DNA from 3 places in the Streptomyces sp. ID05-26A genome. Region 3 is predicted to be linked to each of the others. Evidence: riboswitches for the same ligand, from Rfam matches in the RefSeq annotation. Region 3 holds a riboswitch; each other region holds the start of a gene.
The links. A riboswitch is a leader RNA that binds a small molecule or an ion and turns the genes downstream of it on or off. The one in region 3 is predicted to bind glycine.
Positions count from the first base shown of each region.

Region 1: it holds a riboswitch for glycine, as region 3 does, so the genes downstream of both, gcvH (glycine cleavage system protein GcvH) here and gcvP (aminomethyl-transferring glycine dehydrogenase) in region 3, are expected to answer to the same signal.
Region 2: it holds a riboswitch for glycine, as region 3 does, so the genes downstream of both, gcvT (glycine cleavage system aminomethyltransferase GcvT) here and gcvP (aminomethyl-transferring glycine dehydrogenase) in region 3, are expected to answer to the same signal.

Region 1 covers NZ_JARAYZ010000001.1:1,154,728-1,157,995, reverse strand. Annotated here, with positions in the region: gene PV646_RS05555 (TetR/AcrR family transcriptional regulator) at 1-124, shown strand, start outside; gene ald (alanine dehydrogenase) at 180-1,292, opposite strand; glycine riboswitch at 1,518-1,610, shown strand; gene gcvH (glycine cleavage system protein GcvH) at 1,672-2,055, shown strand; gene PV646_RS05540 (L-serine ammonia-lyase) at 2,099-3,268, shown strand, end outside.
Region 2 covers NZ_JARAYZ010000001.1:221,641-224,908, reverse strand. Annotated here, with positions in the region: gene PV646_RS01125 (transcriptional regulator) at 1-353, shown strand, start outside; gene PV646_RS01120 (hypothetical protein) at 452-820, shown strand; gene PV646_RS01115 (DUF3817 domain-containing protein) at 835-1,137, shown strand; glycine riboswitch at 1,183-1,273, shown strand; glycine riboswitch at 1,274-1,365, shown strand; gene gcvT (glycine cleavage system aminomethyltransferase GcvT) at 1,462-2,556, shown strand; gene glyA (serine hydroxymethyltransferase) at 2,570-3,268, shown strand, end outside.
Region 3 covers NZ_JARAYZ010000006.1:320,428-323,695, forward strand. Annotated here, with positions in the region: gene gcvP (aminomethyl-transferring glycine dehydrogenase) at 1-2,006, opposite strand, end outside; glycine riboswitch at 2,058-2,158, opposite strand; glycine riboswitch at 2,162-2,260, opposite strand; gene PV646_RS38960 (hypothetical protein) at 2,317-3,268, opposite strand, start outside.

The DNA.
Region 1 (3,268 bases), on a different contig from region 3:
CAAGCACCCCCGGTACGTCGCGATGCTGGACGAGCCGGACCTGTGGACGCTCGAAGGCCAGTTCGAGTTCGGACTGGACTGCGTGATCGCCGGTATCAAGGCCCAGGTCGCGGCCCTCAGATAGGCGAAACCCCCGCAGCGATTCACGCGTGCGGGGGCCTCATTCATTCAGTTGGCTTTCAGACCACGCTCTCGAGCGGGGTGTGCGGCAGACCGGTCGCCTCGGCCACCGGGCCGTTGGTCAGCTGACCGGCGTGGACGTTGAGACCCAGGGCCAACGAACGGTCGTCCTTCAGCGCCTGCGTCCAGCCCTTGTCGGCCAGCGCGACCGCGTACGGCAGCGTCACGTTGGTCAGCGCGTAGGTCGAGGTGCGCGGGACGGCGCCCGGCATGTTCGCGACGCAGTAGAACACCGAGTTGTGGACCTCGTAGGTCGGCTCGGCGTGCGTGGTGGCGCGGGAGTCCTCGAAGCAGCCGCCCTGGTCGATCGCGATGTCGACGAGCACCGAACCCGGCTTCATGTCCGCGACGAGCGCGTTCGACACGAGCTTCGGGGCCGCGGCACCGGGGACGAGCACGGCGCCGATGACCAGGTCGGCCTCGCGGACGGCCTGCTCCACCGAGAACGCGTTCGAGGCCAGCGTGCGCAGACGGCCCTGGAACTGGGCGTCGATCTGGCGCAGGCGGTCGACGTTGGTGTCGAGGATCTGCACGTCCGCGCCCATGCCGACGGCGATGGTGGCGGCGTTGACGCCGGCCACGCCGCCGCCGATGACGACCACGCGGGCCGGGGCGACACCGGGGACGCCGCCGGGCAGCACACCGCGGCCGCCGGAGGGCTTCATCAGCGAGAACGCGCCGACCTGCGGGGCCAGGCGGCCCGCGACCTCGGACATCGGGGCGAGCAGCGGCAGCGAGCGGTTCGGCAGCTGCACGGTCTCGTAGGCGATGGCCGTGGTGCCGGACGCGAGCAGCGCCTCGGTCAGCGGCTTGTCGGCGGCGAGGTGCAGGTAGGTGAAGAGGGTCTGACCGGCGCGCAGACGCGGGTACTCCTCGGCGATCGGCTCCTTGACCTTGAGGACCAGGTCACCCTCGGCCCACACGTCGTCGGCGGTCGCGAGGATCTTGGCGCCCGCGGCGAGGTACTCCTCGTCGGTGATCGCGGAACCGAGACCGGCGCCCTGCTCGACGTAGACGTCGTGCCCGCGGCTGGTCAGCTCGTGCGCACCGGCGGGGGTGAGAGCGACGCGGTACTCGTGGTTCTTGATCTCGCGGGGAACAGCGATCCGCACGATGACTCCTCCGTTCGGTGGCCTACATCTCATAATGTGGGCCAGTCGCAAGGTCATGTCACTGTGCGGGTAGCACTATCTGCCACCCCTCCTTTTGTTCACTTGGGACAGAGCGACCTGAGGCTCGTTCGCGTTCCGCCTGACCGTTCCGCGTTGACACTCGGCGGGGACCGCACATAGCGTTCGGCCCGGACAACTGAACACCGGCCGCGGCGCGCGAGCGCCAGAACCCGCGTGGGAGAGACCTCGACGAACCGGTCGGGGCGCCGAAGGGGCAAGCTCCCGCACACTCTCAGGCAGCAAGACCACTCGGGGTAGGCAACTCTGCACGGCGGAGGGGGCGCAAGTTTCCTGATCCGTCACAGCCAGAGGAGTCGCCGTGGAGTTCCCCGAGAACCTGCTCTACACCGTCGAGCACGAGTGGGTCGACTGGACGCCGGGCACCCAGGACCCGCTGACCTGCGGAATCACCGAGTACGCCGCCGACGCTCTCGGCGACATCGTGTACATCCAGCTGCCCGAGGTCGGCGCCAAGGTCGTCACCAACGAGGTCTGCGGCGAACTGGAGTCCACCAAGTCCGTCAGCGACCTGTTCTCGCCCGTCACCGGTGAGGTGCTCGAGGTCAACAGCGCCGTCGTGGACGACCCGGCGGTCGTGAACAGCGACCCGTACGGCGCCGGCTGGCTCTTCAAGGTCCGCGTGGACTCGGCCGAGAACCTGCTCACGGCGGCGAAGTACGCCGAGCTCACCAAGTCCGACTGACATGGGCCTGACTGACCGCTCCACCACCACGAAGGACTGATCAGTGGCGATCAGCGTTTTCGACCTCTTCTCCGTCGGCATCGGACCGTCCAGCTCCCACACGGTCGGCCCGATGCGCGCGGCCGCGATGTTCGTGGACAAGCTCGGCCCACACGTGTCCTCAGTGGACCGCGTGCACGTCGAGCTGTTCGGCTCGCTCGGCGCCACCGGACACGGCCACGGCAGCCCCAAAGCCGTGTTCCTGGGCCTCGAAGGCAACCTTCCGGAAGAAGTCGATCCCACGGCGGCGGCCCACCGCGTCGAGGAGATCGTCTCCAGCGGACGGCTGAAGCTCGGCGGCGCGCACGAGATCGACTTCGTGCACGACCGCGACCTCGTCATGCACCGCCGCAAGTCACTCCCGTTGCACCCCAACGGGATGAGCTTCGAGGCGTTCGCAGGTGGCAAGTCCGTCGAGCACGCCGTCTACTACTCGATCGGCGGCGGTTTCGTCGTCGACGAGAACGCGTCGGGCACCGACCGGATCAAACCCGACTCGACGCCGTTGGCGCACCCGTTCCTGACCGGCGACCAGCTCCTCGCGCGCTGCCGCGAGACCGGCCTGTCGATCAGCGAGATCATGATGGCCAACGAGCTGTCGTGGCGCACGGAAGCCGAGGTCCGCGAAGGACTTCTGCACATCTGGCACGTCATGCAGGAGTGCGTCGAACGCGGCTGCACCGAGCACGGCATCCTGCCCGGCGGCCTGAAGGTCCGCCGCCGCGCCGCCGAGATGCGCAAGTCCCTGCAGGGCGAGCACTTCGTCACCGACCCGCTGAGGGTCATGGACTGGGTGACGCTCTTCGCGCTGGCCGTCAACGAGGAGAACGCGGCGGGCGGCCGTGTCGTCACCGCACCGACCAACGGCGCGGCCGGCATCGTCCCGGCGGTCCTGCACTACTACACGAAGTTCGTGCCGGGAGCGTCCGACGACGGCGTGGTCAGGTTCCTGCTGACCGCGGGCGCGATCGGCGTGCTGTTCAAGGAGAACGCGTCGATCTCCGGCGCCGAGGTCGGCTGCCAGGGCGAGGTCGGCTCGGCCTGCTCGATGGCCGCCGGCGGTCTCGCCGAGGTCCTCGGCGGCACCCCAGAACAGGTCGAGAACGCCGCCGAGATCGCCATGGAGCACAACCTCGGGCTGACGTGCGACCCGATCGGCGGCCTGGTGCAGATC
Region 2 (3,268 bases), on a different contig from region 3:
TGCAGCGGGGAGGCAGGAGTGGGTCGCGTGGCTTGGTCAAGGTCGACTCGGCGGATCCGGCCTACGTGGCCGCGATGCGCAAGCGGGCGCCGGAGGCACCCGAGGCACTGCTCGCCGCCGCGGCGAGCTACTGGCAGCTGGTGGGCGACGTCGCCGAGGCCGAGCAGTGGTGGGACGCGGGCATCAGCCCGTTGGACCAGCGCGCGCTCGACTACCGCGCGGCCGGCCTGTCTCCTGCCGATCTCGGGAGGCGCCTGGGACCGATGACGGTTCTCCAGCACCTTCGTCGTGGCTCCGCTGCGGCCTGGTGTGTTGCTCGTCTGCAGAGGCAGCGCCGGGACGGCGTGGCGTAGAAGCGGAACGGGCTGTCGGAGGCGGCAGCCCTGTATCCACTTCTTCCCCTCAAGGGCGGCCTCCTGACTGGAGGCCTCACCCAAGTACTCTGGAGGTCGTGCGCGGCCTCCTTACTCCCCAACGTGTGCTGATCGCGTTCGCCTGTCTGGCGGCGCTGGTCGCCTGTTGCGGGCTCGCGTGGTGGCAGTGGCAGCGCTTCGAGTCCGCCAGCGGCACGTTCCAGAACCTCGGGTACGTGCTCCAGTGGCCGCTCTTCGGCCTCTTCCCCCTCTTCATGGTGTGGCGGTTCCGCCGTCTGGCGCGTGAGCGTCGTGACGAGGAGCCGGTTGCGCCTGCTCCACGCCCGGTGGCTACCGTTGTCGCCGTCAAACCCGCGCCTGTCGAGCACCTCGACGATGACGAAGACGCGGAGCTCGCGGCCTACAACCGCATGCTCGCGGACCTCAACGCGCGGGACGGTCGTTGAGCGAAGGCGGGCAGATGAAGGGTGCGTTGACCCGGTTCAGGGTCATGGCTTACGTGGTCGGAGTCTTCCTGCTGCTGCTGGTCGTGGCGATGGTGCTCAAGTACGCCGCGGACATGGGTGGCGCGATGAAGGTCGTCGGCCCGATCCACGGCTTCCTCTACGCCATCTACCTGGTGATTTCGGTCGACCTGGCGCTCAAGCTGCGCTGGTCGATCAAGGGCACCCTGCTGGTCCTGATCGCCGGCACGATCCCGTTCCTGTCCTTCTGGGCGGAGCGCAAGGTGGTCGAGAAGACTGCGCAGGGCGTGCCGCTGTGACGTTTGGCCTGCTAGCGTCTGGGGCTACCAACTGAACACGGCCGTCGATGTCGCGCGGGAGAGCTCCCTTGAGTGGGAGCACCGTAGGAGCAACTCCTCCCCGGAATCTCTCAGGTACAGGTACCGCGCGACGCAGGCAACTCTGAAAAGCAGGCTGCTCGGCAGCCTCGCCCACGGTGCAAACCACTGCGGTGGTGAAGCTCTCAGGCTCATGACAGAGGGGGAGGCTCGCTCTAGTGAGGAGTCTCCGATGGACCGTGTCATTCTTCTGATGCCTCAGCCGGCCGCGTCCGGCCCTTTGGCGCACCCTGGAGGAGCGTTCTGATGTCCCGCCTCACGCCTCTGAACGCCGAGCACGAGCAGCTCGGCGCGATGTTCACCGACTTCGCGGGCTGGCGGATGCCGCTGCGCTACTCGTCCGAACTCGCGGAGCACCACGCGGTGCGCACGTCCGCGGGCCTGTTCGACCTCACGCACATGGGTGAGATCGTGCTGACCGGTCCGCAGGCGGGGGAGGCCCTCGACTTCGCGCTCGTCGGCCACATCTCGGCGCTGGCCGTCGGCAAGGCCCGCTACACGATGATCACGCAGGCCGACGGCGGCGTGATCGACGACCTGATCGTGTACCGCCTGGGCGACCAGGAGTTCATGGTCGTCGCGAACGCCTCCAACGCTTCAGTGGTGGCTGAAGCACTGGTCGAGCGCGCCGCGGACTTCGACACCGTGGTGACCGACAAGTCCACGGACTACGCGCTGATCGCCATCCAGGGCCCCAAGTCGGTCGAGATCCTCTCCGGCCTGACCGACACGGACCTCGCGACGGTCAAGTACTACGCCTCGTACCCGTCCACGGTGGCCGGTGTCGACGCGCTGCTGGCCCGCACCGGCTACACCGGCGAGGAGGGCTTCGAGCTGTTCGTCGCGCCCGCCGACGCGCCGGCCGTCTGGGCGGCGCTGCTGACCGCGGGTGAGGCGCACGAGCTCAAGCCGTGCGGTCTCGGCTGCCGCGACACGTTGCGCCTCGAAGCCGGGATGCCGTTGTACGGCAACGAGCTCACCACGTCGCTGACGCCGTACAACGCGAACCTGGGCCGCGTCGTGAAGCTCGACAAGCCGGGTGACTTCGTGGGTCGCGACGCGCTGACCAAGGTCGCCGAGTCCGGTGTGGATTCGGTCCTGGTCGGACTGAAGACCCCCGAGCGCCGTGCCCCGCGCCACGGGTACGCGGTGCTGAACGGCGACGAGGTCGTGGGCGAGGTGACGTCGGGCGCGCTGTCCCCGACCCTCGGCTACTCCGTCGCCATGGCCTACGTGACGAAGGCCAGTGCCGAGCCGGGCACCCAGTTGCTGGTGGACGTCCGCGGCAAGAAGCAGCCGGTCGAGGTCGTCGCACTTCCGTTCTACAAGCGCGCCAAGTAGGGAGATCTTCCAGATGTCCGACCAGTTCAACGCTTCCCTCGCGGAGTACGACCCCGAGGTGGCCGAGGCCGTTGCGGCCGAGCTGGCTCGCCAGCAGGGCACGCTCGAGATGATCGCCTCGGAGAACTTCACGCCCGTCTCGGTGCTGCAGGCACAGGGCTCGGTGCTGACGAACAAGTACGCCGAGGGCTACCCCGGCCGCCGCTACTACGGCGGCTGCGAGCACGTGGACGTCGTCGAGCGCCTCGCCATCGAGCGGATCAAGTCGCTCTTCGGCGCCGGCTTCGCGAACGTCCAGCCGCACTCGGGCGCGCAGGCCAACGCGGCCGCGATGTTCGCGCTGCTCCAGCCCGGTGACACGATCCTGGGTCTGGACCTCGCGCACGGCGGTCACCTGACGCACGGCATGCGGATCAACTTCTCCGGCAAGCTCTACAACGTCGTGCCGTACCACGTCGCGGACTCCGACGGCCGCGTCGACATGGCCGAGGTCGAGCGCCTTGCGCAGGAGCACCGGCCGAAGCTGATCGTCGCGGGCTGGTCCGCCTACCCGCGTCAGCTGGACTTCGCCGAGTTCCGCCGCATCGCGGACTCGGTCGAGGCCTACCTGATGGTCGACATGGCGCACTTCGCCGGCCTCGTGGCCGCCGACCTGCACCCGTCGCCCGTGCCGCACGCGCACGTCACGACGACCACGACCCACAAGACCCTC
Region 3 (3,268 bases):
TCGCGGACGGTGTCCTCGTACACGCCGTGCGTCGACGGGTAGGTGATCATGATCGCGGCCAGGTCGTCGGCGTGCTCCGCGACCGTGGTGCGCAGGTGGCCCATGTCGATGTTGCCCTTGTCGTCGCACTTCACGACGACGACGCGCATGCCGGCCATGACGGCGGACGCGGCGTTGGTGCCGTGCGCGGAGGACGGGATCAGGCAGACGTCGCGGTCGGCGTTGCCGTTCGCGCGGTGGTAGGCGCGGATCGCGAGCAGGCCCGCGAACTCACCCTGCGAGCCGGCGTTGGGCTGCAGCGAGACGGCGTCGTAGCCGGTGACCTCGGCGAGCCACGCCTCCAGGTCGGACACGATCTTCAGCAGGCCGCGGGCGTCCTCGACGGGCGCGAACGGGTGCAGCGTCGAGAACTCCGGCCACGTGATGGACTCCATCTCCGCGGTGGCGTTCAGCTTCATCGTGCAGGAGCCGAGCGGGATCATGCTGCGGTCCAGGGCAACGTCCTTGTCGGACAGCGCACGCAGGTAGCGCAGCAGCGCGGTCTCGGAGCGGTGCGCGTGGAAGACCGGGTGGGTCAGGTAGTCCGAGGTGCGGCGCAGGTCGGCCGGGATGCCGTCGGCGGTGTCGGCGTCGATCGCGTCCACATCGGACCCGGTGACACCGAAGGCCGCCCACACGGCGACGATGTGCTCACGCGTGGTCTTCTCGTCGCAAGCGATTGCGACGATGTCGGCGTCGACGAGACGCAGGTTGATGCCGGCCTCGCGGGCCTTCGCGACGACCGCCGCGGCCTGGCCCTCGACGCGGACCTCGACGGTGTCGAAGAACTCGCCGTGCACGACGTCCAGACCGGCCTCGCACAGGCCCGTGGCGAGCACGGTCGCGAGGCGGTGCACGCGGGTCGCGATCGACCGCAGGCCCTCGGGGCCGTGGTAGACGGCGTACATGGACGCGATGACGGCCAGCAGCACCTGCGCGGTGCAGATGTTCGACGTGGCCTTCTCGCGGCGGATGTGCTGCTCACGGGTCTGCAGCGCGAGGCGGTACGCCAGCGAGCCGTCCGAGTCGACGGAGACACCGACGAGACGGCCGGGCAGCTGACGCTCCAGACCGGACCGGACGGCCATGTAGCCCGCGTGCGGGCCGCCGAAGCCGATCGGGACGCCGAAGCGCTGCGTGGTGCCGACGACGACGTCCGCGCCGATCTCGCCGGGCGCGCGCAGCAGCGTCAGCGCCAGCAGGTCGGCGACGACGACGGCCTGCGCACCGGCGGCGTGGATCTCCTCGATCAGACCGGCCTGGTCGCGCACCACACCGGACGCGCCGGGGTAGGACAGCAGCACGCCGAAGAAGTCGCCGCCGAGGCCGAGTCCCTCGATGCCCTGCGACAGGTCGGCGACGACGATCTCGATGCCCAGCGGCTCGGCGCGCGTCTCGATGACGGCGAGCGTCTGCGGCAGCGTGTCGGCGTCGATGACGAACTTGTTCGACTTGGACTTGCCCGCGCGGCGCACCAGCGTCATCGCCTCGGCGGCCGCTGTCGACTCGTCCAGCATGGACGCGTTCGCGACCGGCAGGCCCGTCAGGTCGCCGACCATCGTCTGGAAGTTCAGCAGCGCTTCGAGGCGGCCCTGCGAGATCTCCGGCTGGTACGGCGTGTACGCGGTGTACCAGGCGGGCGACTCGAGCACGTTGCGCAGGATCACGCCCGGCGTCACGGTGTCGTAGTAGCCCAGGCCGATCATCTGCGTCATCGGGCGGTTCTGCGACGCGAGCTCGCGCAGTTCCGCGAGCGCCTCGGTCTCGGTGGCCGGGGCGGGCAGGTCCAGCACGAGATCGCGCTCGTGGATGGACGACGGCACCGCGTGCTGCGCCAGCTCCTCGAGCGACCCGACGCCGATGACGTCGAGGATGCGCGCGAGTTCGGCGGGACGCGGGCCGACGTGGCGGTCGGCGAACGGGGTGCCGTGCTCGAGAGCGGCGAGCGGAATGCGGTCCTGCGTCATCAAACGCCTCCGGGGGCTGGCTTCGGGCACACGTGTCTTGTGCCCTCCCCGCTCTGTCCGTACCCCGAAGGGCGCCTGAGAGGTTCACCCACCTGCACAGGCTGGGCTTTCACCGTCGGCGGGATTCCCTTGCGGGGATCCACTTTCCAGAGGCGTCTCGCTCGGCGGTCCTGGATGCCTGAGAGGTTCCCGGGGAGGGACTTGCTCCTTCGGCGCCGGGCTCGTGAAACCCCGGTCTCTCCCGCCTGAGTTCAGCGACTACCCGAGAAGAATACCCGCAGGCAGCCCGGGTAGTCGCTAGGGAGGCGACCTACGTCTCAGTGGCGAGACCGGCGAGCACCCCCGAAACGGGGTCCGCCGGGTCGTCGCGCACCGCCACGAGCAGGTGCCGGGTGTCCACGACGGTGTCTCCGCGCCGGGCCGCCACGAGCTTCGCCCGTTCCAGCGCGCGCTCCACGGTGCCGCCGGCGGGCAACGCGGCCGGTTCCACTCCCGCCTCGCGCAACGCCGCCGCGCCGCTCGACTCGAACTCCGGCTTCAACCGGCGTCCGGACGCGGTCAGCTGCCGGTCGACCGTCAGTACGGCCTCCACGAGGTCACGAGACGAGACGTCTCGTCGCGCGGCGACCGCGAGGCGTTCGGCCTCGTTGCGCACGACGGCCAGCACCGGACCACCGAGACCACCGCGTCCGCGCGAGACGAGGCGCATCAGCCAGCGCACGTACCCGCCGCCGGAGTCGCCTTCCAGTGCTCCCGCCTTGCGCAGCAACCAGACGGCGGGCGCCTCCTCGACCTCGGCGTACTTCCGCGCGGCGTCGGCCCGCACGGCTGCGGCCGTCGCCTCCACGTCCACGCCGTGCACGAGCATCAGGTCGGCGACCCGCCCGGAGTCGAGCGACAGCAGCGCCAGCGCGAGATGGGTCGTGGTCAGCACGCCGTCGCCGGCCTGGGCCACGGCGGCCCGCAGACAGGACTCCAGCGCGTGACTGACGGGCAGAAGGGTGTCGACGCGGGCGTGGTGGTGGGCGGCGCTCATCAGCGCCGTGACGTCCGGGTGAGGCTCGGGGACGACGCCACCGTCGTCGTCGGGCCAGAGGTCGGTCCCCCGCGCCATCGCCTGCGCCGTGAGCGACGTCGTGCCGAGCTTGCGGCCGGGGCCGATGGTGTCGACCAGCGAGATCAGCAGGTTCTCGGTACCCACGAAGCCGAAGTCCAGCCGTGCGGCGCGCCGCACCGCCGCGGCGAGGACCTTGACGACCTGT